Regions from separate parts of the Bacillus sp. WC2503 genome, predicted to be linked through region 1. Evidence: riboswitches for the same ligand, from Rfam matches in the RefSeq annotation. Region 1 holds a riboswitch; the other holds the start of a gene.
The links. Region 1 has a riboswitch for lysine ahead of ACUN26_RS05480 (aspartate kinase). Riboswitches for the same ligand answer to the same signal wherever they lie in the genome.

Region 1 (6,915 bases):
GTAAGCTTCAAAATGATGATGAATATTAAATAACCATGGAATTAATACGACGATAATGCCGGCATAACAAATATTTACGAAAGAAAAAACGAAGATTGTAATCCAAAGCCACGGATGACTTTTTAAAACTAAAACACCCTCCATAAACTCCTTTTTATAATCGACCTTACTCTTTTCAATCGATTTTATTTTTTTAAACTTAATTTCTTTTAAAAATAATAAACATAAAAATGATAATAAGTACGTTGCTGCATCTAATCCAAATCCTATCCCAGCAGATGCAACTGAAACGATTAATCCACCAAGTGCTGGTCCAATTAACCGTATGCCTTGATTACTCATTTGCGTTAATGCATTAGCTGCATTGCGAATTTCAGGTACGAATACTTTCGCCCTCACGGCAGAATATGCTGGCTGAAATATCCCTTCCATAAGTCCATATACGGCAACGAGGACATATAACAGCCTAATCGTTAACAAATCCGTAAATATAAGTGATGCAAGTAATAGCATTACTATACAGCGGATTATATCCGTAAATAACATTAATTTTACTCGATCAATTCGATCTACAACTAACCCTGCAAACGGTAAAGCAAGAATATTAGGTAGCATATACATTGCCATAGTCATCCCCATTACAACTGTTGAACCAGTTAGTGAGTAAACAACGACTGGCAAAATAACCATTGTTATAGAACTCCCTAAAGTTGAAAGCAATTGTCCAATCCACAAAAACTTAAAATGCCGTGATACTTTAACTGGCAACAGTAATTTTCCGACATATCCTAAACCTTTTTTGGTTTGTATTTCTCCCTGCATTTTCCTCACCTCTTTTCACTTAACTATAAACTCTATAATAAACATCTGAAAAATATTAATATTCTATTTTAAATTATAATATGAAACTACTATATATATGGTAAAATTATCAAAAAAAATACAAGGGAGAAAATATGGTCATGCCTTCCAATTCACCTAACATCGAGCACCAGATCTATACAATGTGTATGATCCAGCGTAACAATGAAATTTTACTTTTAAAACGTCCCAATCATCGAGGCTTTCCTGGCTATATAGCTCCTGGCGGAAAAGTAGATTTTCCAGAAAGTATCGTCCAAGCTGCTATACGAGAAGTAAAAGAAGAAACTGGACTACACGTTTCTAATTTAACTTTTAAAGGGGTAGACGAATATGTAAATCCTAAGGGGCATGTTCGATATATGGTATTCAACTATTGGACCGACTCATTTGAAGGCGAGCTTCTTATTAATCCTCCTGAGGGTGAATTAGTATGGGTGCCAATCGATACAGCACTCAATCTTCCTATGCAAGATTGGTTTAAAGAAAGATTCCCATTATTTTTTGAAAAAGGTACGTTTGAAATTCAACGTGTTTGGGACCGAGACTTAGATAAACAAGTCGCTATGACAATTACCCATACGTAAAAAAGCTTGGAATCCTTCCAAGCTTTTCTTACTTCACCTCTATTTTCTTAATCTCATAATCAATTTCTAAAAACTTAACTCCGAATATCCACATTTTATGGTGAGCAGTTAGCATGTGACCCTTTCCCTCTTTAATGATAAAAATCTCTGTTAACGGTAAACGGATTGTAAAGAAACCAGTATGTAAATAAATCCCCTCATCTCCCTTACTATTTTCTCTCAACTTACTAGTAATGATTAAATCATTGCTATCATTACATACTTTTAAAATACCTGTCATATTCGAATAAGGTAAAGGCAATGCAATATTCATATATGTCTCGTTCTTATGCGTATGTTTTGAATACAGAGCCAAAAAAATAGACTCTCCTGCTTCATTTTCCCTTAGCCAAGCCCTTACATTCTCTCTCCCATCTTTCTCATCATTTACACCTATGATAGAACCATACATTGTTTCCCACTTATCGCCCATCCCTAAATGTATTTGTCCTACTCGTTTACTCATTTTCGTATAACAAAATGCAAATGGACGGAACCAACGAGCCCATTTAATATTCGATTGTAACTCATACGCTGCTGTATTTTCATAAAAACGAATTATACTTAAAGGAACCTTCGTCACGTCAAATGACTCACTATGAAAATCATTTATTTTATCAACTAAACCGTTGTATTCCTTACTATCTACTAAATTTCCATTCTGTAAAAATGTCCCACCAATTCTCACGCTTCCTCTTAATCTACTCATTGGTTTCCCATAGTACTTATAATTTGGAGCACTCTTTTCAATCATCCAACCTACAAATGCTGGTAATGCTACTCCAATACCATTTACCACACCGTGAATCCAAACCATTTGAGCAATTGTAATCGTCAGTACTTGTTTTAAATTTCCGTATGAATATATGAGTGAGAACATAATTGTAACCATGAGCGTACTAGACGAAATGATTAAGAGAACCTTTGCACGAATAGCATTAAATTTCGCTTTCCAAACGTAAATACCATATCCATAAATAGCACATAAATATATCACAACTGCAAAAAATTCAAATATCCTCAAATATGTAATTCCTATTGCAACTGTCATAGGTGAAATCATGATGATAAACATAATAGCATCATACACTTTACTTCTCTTTTCTCTTTTTCTCCCTATTAAACCAGCTGATAATGGCAATAAAAACGCCGAATAATGAAAATGTGCAGCTGTGAGTAAAACAATGTCAGAGCTAAAATGCATAATTGAAAGTTTTGCTACTGAAGCAAAAAACCAAAAACCACCTAAAAACAAATAAATAAACGCACTATCTATGACGGTCTCCTCTAACGGCTTCCATCCTCTTTCTAGCAATCTACTTACACCAAATAACGCAACAATTCCTGTATATACAAACCAAACTAGCGCAAATAAATAGTGATTTGTGACGAAAGCTAGCATTGCGCAAATTGCTGCGATTGGATATAAAAACGATACGAATTTATAAAATAATAAATACGATCCATTTCTTGTTCTTTTATCAATAATACAAAAAGACATCGGTATAAATAATAAAACAGATAATAATATAATTGCTTCAACAGGATTTATATTCGACCACTCACATATTAGAAAAACAACATAACAAGCAAGCCCAAATATTATATTTTTCATATCGTTTATTCCCTTTCTACAAATGTTCCCTTGTATGAAAAAAGCGAACCAATTAACGGGTTTCGTACTTGTACATGAATTCGAAAACATTTCAGTGCTTCATCATAACTTTCAAAAATTTTTGCTTCTCCGTATAAAAATTTCGGTAACGGAATTTTTCTCCCTAACATATAAAACCATTGTTTTTTTGAAGAAATATGCATTCCACCTGCCTCGTCAATATGAAAATTCAATGTAGAAACAAGTATATGCGGCTCACCAAAATAATCTACGATTTCATGTTTCTCCTCATCCAGCTGCATAACGGCGTTAAAATATCTTTTCTTATTATGAAAATAAAAAGTACGATTCCACCGTACAGATTCATTTCCATGTTCATCCCGCTCAGCGTAATTATGTATCGTAAACGGAACTTCTTGCCCTCGCTCAGAAAAAAACATTCGGAACTTGGCTGCAATTTTTAATATCATTTTAACGAAAAAAGAACCTCCGTAAATTTCATCCATCTTCCCTTCTCCGACGAAGCTATTTTCTTCTGTAACCTCATAGCGTTTCTGTAATTTCGGATGAAGTTTTTTATAAGAATCCCCTAATAGTCTTTCATAAATATTAGTCATACACTTATCCCTTTCTCGTCCTCTTACAATTGTTTGCGCTTGGCAAATCAAAGCTATTCAAATAACCGACAATCGATAATCCGATTAGAAGAAGATTTAATGTGATTGGATTAAACGGCCCTGTAAAGCTTGCGATATTCGTCCATCCTGCTGCTATCGTTAAAGCTATTAACATAACAATATGCATTATAAATATTTTTCGTTTTGGAAGTGGAAGTACCCATATGGCACCAAAAATAATTTCTAATATCCCAATCATTTTAAGTATAAATACACTGCTTTCATTCGACCCAATGAGTGAAAGCATCTTCACTTCTTCTGGATGGCTAAAAATTATTTTCGGGACAATTCCTTGATATATCCATACAAAAGCAAATAAAAAACATACGAGCCAATACGTCATTGTTCTTCTAATTAGTAACCTAGGATGAAGCCCCTTTTCTAACCATAATTTTAAGGCATCAAAACTCCAAGCAGTCGCCCAACCTAATAATGGACGAAACATATATGAATCAATCACATTTCCTATACGACCATATCTCGTATCATAATCATATTGCGTTTCAAAATGAATACACTCTTTATGCGGTGTATACTTCCAATAACCACGCCCTATTCGTATAAGTGATAATGTATTGTCTGTCCAAAATTTCAAAGAAGAAATCCGTTCACCAGTTTCTTTTCTTATTTCACCTATCGATTCCCCTTCTCCGCCTATTTCAAGCCCAAATCCTATCTTTGTTTTATATAAAAACTTCTGTGGTTCTCCCTCTTTTTTCTCTAAATACGAAATTTCAGTAAAACGAGCATCCCATTCTGTATGTAGGTCTGGTTCTTGCGTATATTCCCATAATTTCTCTATTGTCGTTTTCATTTCTGTTGCAACATAAATAGGCCTTTTTCTTTTCATACTCCGACCTCCTACACTCTATATTTTTAATGTACATGTAATATATGTATTTTGCTACATTTTTCACAAACTTTATCTCTAAAAAGAAAGAATTTTGAAAATACATATAAAACACTTGATTCCCTGAATAATTTAAATTATTATAAAACAAATGTTACCAACAACTTCATAAATCAAACACTCTCGCCTAAAACGTGAGATAGAGGTTGCAATACTTATGAGTATTCTAATGGAGACACAGAGATGTCTATGAAATTGGATGAAAGGAAGTGTTGCCGAAATTGATAAATTTCTCTGCATTTATCAATTGGGGCTGTTTTCGAATAGAAACAGAACTGTCATATGTACAGACATGTACGTATGAAGAGCTATCTACAAAAAAGAGATATCATTTTCATGGTATTCCTTTTTTGGCGGTTTTTTTATTAGCTCCGTTTTCTGTTTCCCTTTTCCTGTAACAGCACCATCCTCACTTATTTGAGATGGTGTTTTTTGTTTTTCTCTCTGGTAACTACAGGAATATTGGGATTTATATATGTCCTAATCTATTCTTAAAAATGGACGAAAGAAGGAATTCGTAATGGAAACGATTGTACAAAAATTTGGTGGTACTTCTGTCGGAAGTGTTGAGCGCATTCAACATGTGGCAAATTTAATTATTGAAGAATATGAACGAGGACATAGTATCGTCTCTGTCGTTTCAGCAATGGGGAAAAGCACAGATGAACTTGTAGCACTTGCTAACGCTATTGCGGAAAATCCGAGTAAACGTGAAATGGATATGCTTCTATCTACAGGAGAACAAGTAACTATTTCATTATTAACAATGGTACTACAAGCAAAAGGTTATAACGCAATTTCATTAACAGGATGGCAAGCTGGTATTACGACAGAATCTGTACACAGTAGTGCACGGATTACTGACATTAACGTTGAGCGTATTCAGTCTTATCTTACTGAAGGCACGATTGTTATCGTAGCTGGTTTCCAAGGAATCAGTGAAAAAAATGAAATTACAACGCTTGGACGTGGTGGCTCTGATACGACAGCTGTTGCATTAGCAGCGGCACTAAAAGCGAAAAAATGTGATATTTATACGGATGTAACAGGCGTATACACGACGGATCCACGAGTTGTAAAGACAGCTTACAAATTAGATGAAATTTCTTATGATGAAATGTTAGAACTGGCAAACCTCGGCGCCGGCGTATTACATCCACGTGCTGTTGAATTTGCCAAAAATCATCATGTCGTTTTAGAAGTTCGCTCAAGTATGGAACAAGAAAACGGAACAATTGTAAAAGGAGAATGTAACATGGAACAACAATCAATCGTTAAAGGTATTGCTTTTGAAGATAATATTACACGTGTCACAGTGAAAGGATTGGAACAAGGTTCACTTTCAATAATTTTCTCTACGTTAGCTAACGCACATATTAATGTAGATATTATTATTCAAAGTATTACAAATGAAGGAACTGTTCATCTTTCCTTCTCTATCCATTCTAATGACTTACAAGAAACACTAGAAGTATTGGAACAGAACCAAGAAGATCTTCACTATGAGTCTGTAGAACATGAAAATCATTTAGCAAAAGTATCAATTGTAGGATCTGGTATGGTATCTAATCCAGGTGTTGCTGCGAATATGTTCACTACTTTAAAAGAAGAAGATATTCATATTAAAATGGTAAGTACATCTGAAATTAAAGTGTCTGTCGTTATTGACCGCCTTCATTTAGTAACAGGTGTGGAAGCACTTCATCAATCATTTATGGCGAAAATTGAGCCTTTAGTGCAAATGAGCTAATTTAATATTTTTATTGCAACTTACAAAAACATATTAATCTATTTCTTTCCTATATAAATAAAAAGCTGTTTGCATAGATTTCAAGACTCTACGCAAACAGCTTTTTAATATATTATCGATATCCAAAAATCATTATAAAACAATGAAATTATTCTTTAAACTCTTTCCTAGGAAATATAGTTGACTCTTCTTACTTCTTATCACACATATCGTTTCTCTCTTTCCCTTGAAAAAATGATCTATATTCATTGAAAATAATTTTCTTCACATCCGAGTAAAAGACCATCATGAATAGTGCAATTCCTAATACAACCACCTGTATTTTTTCATACTCAATGAACGCACTCATAATGAGCAAACCACATCCAATATAAAAACCAAACTCATTCTCTTTCTCAAAATCCGCCTCTTCTTCATCAATATGTATTTTCTCTTTAAAGCTTTGATTCCCTTTTATTAACTCATCTAGCGTAACG
Region 2 (6,915 bases), 830 kb from region 1:
GGGGCATTAGGTGTTATGTTAGGTTCATTTATTGCATCTTGGGGCATGAGTGCTCTGTACTTTATTGTTGGTATGAGCAGTATTTTATTATTTATGAAGGCGATAGGGAAAGAGAAATATCAAGATGAAGGGAAGGTTTCTCAGATCGGATAAAGTGAAACGATATAAAAAGCGAACCAGTTATAATGAGGAGCGCTTTTTATACCATTTTTAAAACGGATCAACTTCAGCTAAATTTGGAGTGGTATTCGGCTGTAGTAAAAGATTTTTTAACGTTCCTACTTCAGAAAGTGCTACTAATATGTAGCCACTAATTAGTACAATAAGCCCAATGACGCGTAACGTTTGTAAGCTCACTTCATTATTATTCGTTTCCGTTGGATTTGGGGGCGTTGAAGGTGGAGTATTGTTCATAGTTAGGCTCCCATCTTTTGTATTTATATATGTGTAAAATCATGATTTAACTTATGGATAGGAATTATATAGTCATTTTCACTATATGAGAACTGCCTATGAATAGTGATTGGGAATTTTAGAGTGAGATAAGAGGTGTATTTGTGGGAGTCGGGTTGCCCATAAACACGCGATTAGTGTGAACTAATAATCAGTGGGGGATGAAAAAAATCCCCCACTGATTACATTTTGTTTTTCATACAAATAAAAGAGGTTAACCAAAGTAGCTATCCTAATATACGCAACGATTCTTCAATAAAAGCGGGGATATCTTCCGGTTGTCTACTTGTGACTAGCTGATTTTGGCATACGACTACTTCTTTATCATGAAAGTTTCCGCCAGCATTTTTCAAATCGACCTCAATGGATTTATATCCAGTCACATCGCGTCCTTCAAGTGTTTGTGCAGTGATGAGTAGCTGAGGTCCGTGACAAATAGCGAAAACGGGTTTTTCCGCATCCATAAATGTTTTGCTAAAGTGAACAAAACGTTCATCTGCACGAAGTATATCTGGGGAAAATCCGCCCGGTATGAAGAGGGCGTCAAAGTTCTCTGGAGAAACATCATCAATACTTTTATCAATTACGACTTCACTTTTTCTTTGCTTACCGTGTACCGTTTTACCTTTTTCCATTTCAATAGTTGTTAATTCATATCCCTTTTGCTTAAAAGCTTCTACTGGCTCTGTGTATTCTGTATCCTCGAAATAATCCGTTATTAAAATAGCAATTTTTTTACTCATTGCAGTCAGCTCCTTATATTATAGTATCGGTTCCAGAATCATCCTTGAGCAATGCCTTTTATAAAGTGAAACTTTAATTCATGTTTTTTCATTCCCTCCAGTTCCTTTGCCCTGTTAATTTAATAAATACCCTTTTTATTAGGACGTAAACATGTATTATCGTTTTTGTATGTAAAAATCATAAAATATCGGTTGTTTGAGGAAGAAAAATAAAAAAGCCAAGGAGATAATTTATTTTCTCCTTGGCTTTTAAGATAATTCTTTTCGTTAAAACGAAGAAACACGCTGCTTCGTTTTTGGTACAATAATAAATTTGATCCAGATTACCCCGATTATCATAATAATTAAGGTATGTAGTAATTGACCTGTAGCAATGAGTATAACACTCGAAAATACAATGAGTTGAATGCTTAGCAATATAAAGATTAAGCGAAGAAATTGATTCATTCGTTTTTCAGTATCAATCGGATACAATGCTACAATAATATTTCCCGAAAAATATTTCCAAAGGGAACGAAGCTGCATAGAAATCATATATAGGACGATATATGCGATAGCGCCTTTTACGTATGTGTTTGGTATAAAATATAAGGCGAAGGCACCAATCAGCCCTAAGCGAATATATATACCGAAATAATCATTCCCGCGTAAAAATGCTAGTGTATGTAAATAGAAGAAAGTTGCTCGTTTTTTATGTAATAAAGGTTCAATCCAATTTGTAAGCCATTTTCTTTTGTTTACTTGCTTATTAAGTTGCGGAACATCGGTGAAGATGCTAGCAAATTGATAGAAACGAACGTTCATTTTTTCTTCTTGTTCAATTATGTAATCCCACGGTATTCGTTTTGTAGGCTGTTTTTTCGTATATAGAAGTAGGAAAGCAAGTAGTAAGAGCAATCCACCTAATATGAGAACATGTGCCGAGTAAAATAGCATGTAAATGATTAGGGCGTTACAAGCAATACGAATAATGAACCATATGTTTTTTTCATGGCTATCACGCCACATCCAATATATGTACATGTTCCAAGCTTTCGTAATCATTAAAACGATAAAGATTGTACATAAGAACGGTACAGTTAATTGTAATGATTGCATAGCAAGCGGAACGAGAATAAGGAACGTAAATAATAATGGGAAAATCTGAATGATGTAATTATATAGAAGAGATTTTTTAAAATAAGATGTTAGTTTCTCTTCTAATGTAAGCAAATAGACAGCATCAGGTTTTTGAATAAAGGTGCGAATGGGACATCTCATTATAATAAATGTAAGAACGGTCGTTATGAGTATGAGAGATATTCCTTTAGAAGGAGATGCTTTTAGAAACTGAGCATAATAATATGCGCCAACGCATGAAATAAAGATAAAGCTATATAATAAACCGTTAATCATACGTGCAAAGTATGTAATGATATTTTGAATGTGTTGTTGGAAGCGACTGCTCCATAGTGATTCGATTGACATGTTTTTCACCTCTTTGTTCTATTATATATGTTTTACAAAAGAAAAAACGAGCAAATTGCGTTATGCAACTTGCCCGTTTTTCTTTTCGTTATTTTTTTTCTGATCACGATTCATTAATGGATAGAAAGCAAATCCAATTACGAATAAACCAATTCCGAGAAGGAACGTTTTTATATCGGATGCACCGGTTTTAATAACCCATAGTGCGTAGCAAAGTGCGATCACTGCGACTATACCATCTGTAATTCTTGCCCGCATTTCATTTTTATATGTTTCACCAGTTGCGACTAATTTTAACTGGAAGATCGGTGAAACGAGATATGGAATGAGGTAGGCCAGTGTTGATACGGTAATAACGAATGTATAAGCTTCCGCAATAGTTCCTGATAATGTTGAGAATAAGAATACTTGCGACATAATGTTTGTTAATCGTAATGAGTAAATTGGACTTCCTTTTTTATTTGTTTTTGTGAAGAAGGAAGGGAAGAAACCTTCTTTTGCTGCTTGATACGGTACTTCTGAGCTTAATAAAATCCAGCCTAAGATAGAACCGAATAGGGAAGTAAGAGCAAGTAATGCCATCAGTTTCCCGCCGCCATGACCCATTGCAGCATTTAGTGCATCTGCTAACGGACGTTCAGAAGCTTGTAATGTATCAACGTGAAGGACACCCATTGTTAAAATTGTAATTCCTAAGTAAATTGCAACTGTAATAAGTAATCCCGCAACTGTTGCCCGTTTTACCGTTTTTGGAGAAACAGCCCGGTTTGATAAAAGAACGGCTGATTCAATTCCGATAAACGCCCAAAGCGTTGTAAGAGCGGCTAAATTTACTTGTGAAAGAAGACCGTGTGATACACCTGATTTATCGATCATCGGTGTGTACCATTGTCCAAACTTAGAAGCTTCGAATGCAAATAACGTAACGACGATAAATAAAAGGAATCCAGTCACTTTCGTTGTTGTTGCTAAGAAGTTTAGCTTTCCAGCTCCGCTTACACCATTAGTTAATATAATATGAGTTCCCCAAAGTAAGATGGAACAAATCGTAAATGTAATTAGTTTTCCGACTTCTATGTTAAACGAACCGATTGAAAATAGTAGTCGCGTATCTTTCATAATTGGGAAGAAAAGTGATAAATATCCCGCGAAAGATGTAATGATGGCAACGTTACTTGCCCAGTTTGCAACCCAATATCCCCATACCATACTGAAACCAGCCATTTTTTTCTTTTTTGGTGTTGAGAATAAAGCATATGCATGACTTTGTGGTCCTGTCGTTAAATCAGGACGACGAATTGCTAAATTACCAAAAACAAGAGCTAGCATTAAAACACCAAACCCTGTTGTTAACCAAGCTAAAGTGACACCGAGTGGGCTTGCTGTTTGTGCCAACGTACTTGGCACCATGAAAATCCCAGCGCCAACCATATTACCGACAACGAAAGCTGTTAGTACCCAAAAGCCCCATTTTTTTTGTTGCATAGAAAATACCTCCAAAGTTAGTATAACCAAGTCAAGCGAGGAGATATGTATGTCTTCCGATTAGAGAAGAGAAGTCCCAAACAAAACAAAAAAAGCACGTAATCTGCCGCTACATGCTTTCTATCTTATAAGAAACCCACGACATACCTCTCGATAGCTCTCCACAAACGAAACGTTTGTGACAGTTCTGCACTTATTAAATGCAGACCCAGCAAGTGTGCATGGTGGACACGACTTACTTCGGCAATCATTCCTTTCTCATTTCTTCATCAATGCCACTACATCTCCTGAAATGATACTCTTAATGACTGCAACCTCTACCTCACCGAGATACGAATGAGGATTTAAATATTAAATTAACGTATTTAAGAGTAACAAATGTATTTTTATACGTCAATGGATATAGTAATAATCAGATTATAGAGAAGAGTTTGTGATTAAAAGAGAGAGGGATTATTATGTAATATTGAATTTTCATAATATAATAAATGTTATTGACGCTAGAAGATTGAGAAGGGGATGAAGTATATGTCTGTATGTCATAAACATTCAGTAATAGGTGTGCTAGATTCGGGAGTTGGGGGATTAACAGTTGCGAGTGAAATTATAAGACAATTGCCTAAAGAGAGCATTTATTATATTGGTGATAATGAGCGTTGTCCGTATGGGCCAAGAAGTGTAGAAGAGGTACAATCTTTCGTATTTGAAATGGTTGAGTTCCTCAAACAGTTTCCGTTAAAAGCGCTAGTGGTAGCATGTAATACTGCTGCAGCTGCTGCATTGACTGCGCTGCAAGAAGCACTGTCTATTCCGGTTATTGGCGTTATACATCCGGGAGCAAGAGCGGCAATTAAAGTGACAAAGAAAGGGGAAATCGGAGTAATTGGAACTGTAGGTACGATACAGTCTAATATGTACGAAAAAGCATTACACGAGCTTGATACATATTTGGAAGTGCATAGTCACGCGTGCCCGACTTTAGCTACAGTTGCAGAAAATCAATTAGAAGATACAGCATATGTAACGCAGCAAGTGAAACAAGCTTTACTGCCATTAACGAAAGAAGATATAGATACGTTAATTCTTGGGTGTACGCATTATCCACTTTTAGAGTCCTATATAAAAAAGGAACTAGGAGAAGATGTAACGATTATTAGTTCTGCAGAAGAAACAGCGATAGAATTAAGCACAATTTTACAGCACAAAGGAATCCTGTCTGACAATTTGAATCCGAAGCATCGATTTTTTACAACAGGCTCTGTTTTATCATTTGAACATATTGCTGAGCTTTGGCTAGGATATGAAATTTCTGTAGAATGTGTGAATTTACCTATGGAAAAACAACTCGTGAAATAAAAAGAAGCTGATCTAAAACTAGATCAGCTTCTATATAAGATTAAACTAAGTTCAATACAGTTACTTTTTCACGTGTCATAGACTCAAGGCTCTTACGAATACCTTGTGCGCCCATACCTGAACCTTTTACACCGATGAATGGGAAGTGGTCAGGGCCGCGCTCTGTGCGTCCGTTAATTTGAACAGAACCAGTTTCGATTTTGTTAGCAATTGCAAATGCTTTGTTAATGTCTTTTGTGAAGACACTTGCTTGTAAGCCGAACTCTGATTTGTTAGCAATTTCAATTGCTTGCTCATCTGAAGAAACGCGGATGATTGGAAGGATTGGGCCGAATGGCTCTTCCCAAGCAACTTTCATTTCTTCAGTTACGTGGTCGATTAATGTTGGGTAAATTAAGTTACGCTCACGTTTGTTACCGATAACGATCGTAGCACCTTTTTCTACAGCGTCGTCAACTAAGCCTTGAACGAAGTCAGCAGATTTATCGTCAATTAATGGAACGATTGTGCTGTCTTGTTCTGGAGATCCAACTGATAGTTTAGCTACTTGCGCTTTTACTAATTCAACAAGCTCGTCCGCTACGTTTTCGTGTACAAGTACACGTTTAATAGCTGTACAACGTTGACCAGAGTAAGAGAATGCACCGCTTACGATATGGTTTGCAGCATCTTGTAAGTCAGCATCTTCACGAACGATACCAGGGTCTTTCCCACCAAGTTCTAGTACAAGTGGAATCATTGAAGCTTTTTTCGCTAAATGTTTACCTGTGTTTGTACCACCTGTGAACGATACCATATTGATACCTTCGTGTTCTACTAAGTAGTCACCAATTACAGAACCGCGTCCTGTAGCTACGTTTACAAGACCTTTTGGAAGGCCAGCTTTATGAAGTGCTTCAACCATTTTAATACCGCTAATTGCACCTTGAGTTGCTGGTTTGAAAATAACAGCGTTACCCATAATTAATGCTGGTGCAAGTTTTGCAGCAGATAAGTTTACTGGGTAGTTAAACGGTGCGATTGCTAATACAACACCAAGTGGTGCACGTTGGATAATCGCAAGTTTTGATTTTGTTCCGCCAGGGAAGCTATCGCCCATCATGCTTTCTCCGTGCATATGTAGAGCTTCTTCAATTGTGTAACGAATGAAATCAGCTGTACGAACAACTTCTTTCTTCGCATCTTTATATCCTTTACCGACTTCTTTCATAATAATATCGGCAATTTCATCTTGCATATTTACGAGCTCATCAGCCCATTTATATAAATATTTTGCGCGATCTTGTAGAGAAGCTTCAGCCCATGATTTTTGAGCTTCTTTTGCAGATGCAATTGCTTCATCTACTTCTCCGCGAGTAATTGCTTGTACTTGACCAATTACTTCGTGTAAGTATGGAGATGGAATGTCGAT

Region 2: linked by a shared signal. The riboswitch ahead of ACUN26_RS01120 (amino acid permease) and the one ahead of ACUN26_RS05480 (aspartate kinase) in region 1 are both predicted to bind lysine.

The regions. Positions count from the first base shown of each region.
Region 1 is NZ_JBQYMD010000001.1:1,019,941-1,026,855, reverse strand. Features, by position in the region: gene ACUN26_RS05505 (MFS transporter) at 1-822, opposite strand, end outside; gene ACUN26_RS05500 (8-oxo-dGTP diphosphatase) at 963-1,448, shown strand; gene ACUN26_RS05495 (YndJ family protein) at 1,477-3,102, opposite strand; gene ACUN26_RS05490 (DUF4166 domain-containing protein) at 3,108-3,719, opposite strand; gene ACUN26_RS05485 (DoxX-like family protein) at 3,724-4,629, opposite strand; lysine riboswitch at 4,822-5,008, shown strand; gene ACUN26_RS05480 (aspartate kinase) at 5,210-6,439, shown strand; gene ACUN26_RS05475 (helix-turn-helix domain-containing protein) at 6,630-6,915, opposite strand, start outside.
Region 2 is NZ_JBQYMD010000001.1:194,809-201,723, forward strand. Features, by position in the region: gene ACUN26_RS01100 (MDR family MFS transporter) at 1-153, shown strand, start outside; gene ACUN26_RS01105 (hypothetical protein) at 211-414, opposite strand; gene ACUN26_RS01110 (type 1 glutamine amidotransferase domain-containing protein) at 681-1,196, opposite strand; gene ACUN26_RS01115 (ABC transporter permease) at 1,464-2,663, opposite strand; gene ACUN26_RS01120 (amino acid permease) at 2,724-4,148, opposite strand; lysine riboswitch at 4,295-4,476, opposite strand; gene racE (glutamate racemase) at 4,677-5,504, shown strand; gene gapN (NADP-dependent glyceraldehyde-3-phosphate dehydrogenase) at 5,545-6,915, opposite strand, start outside.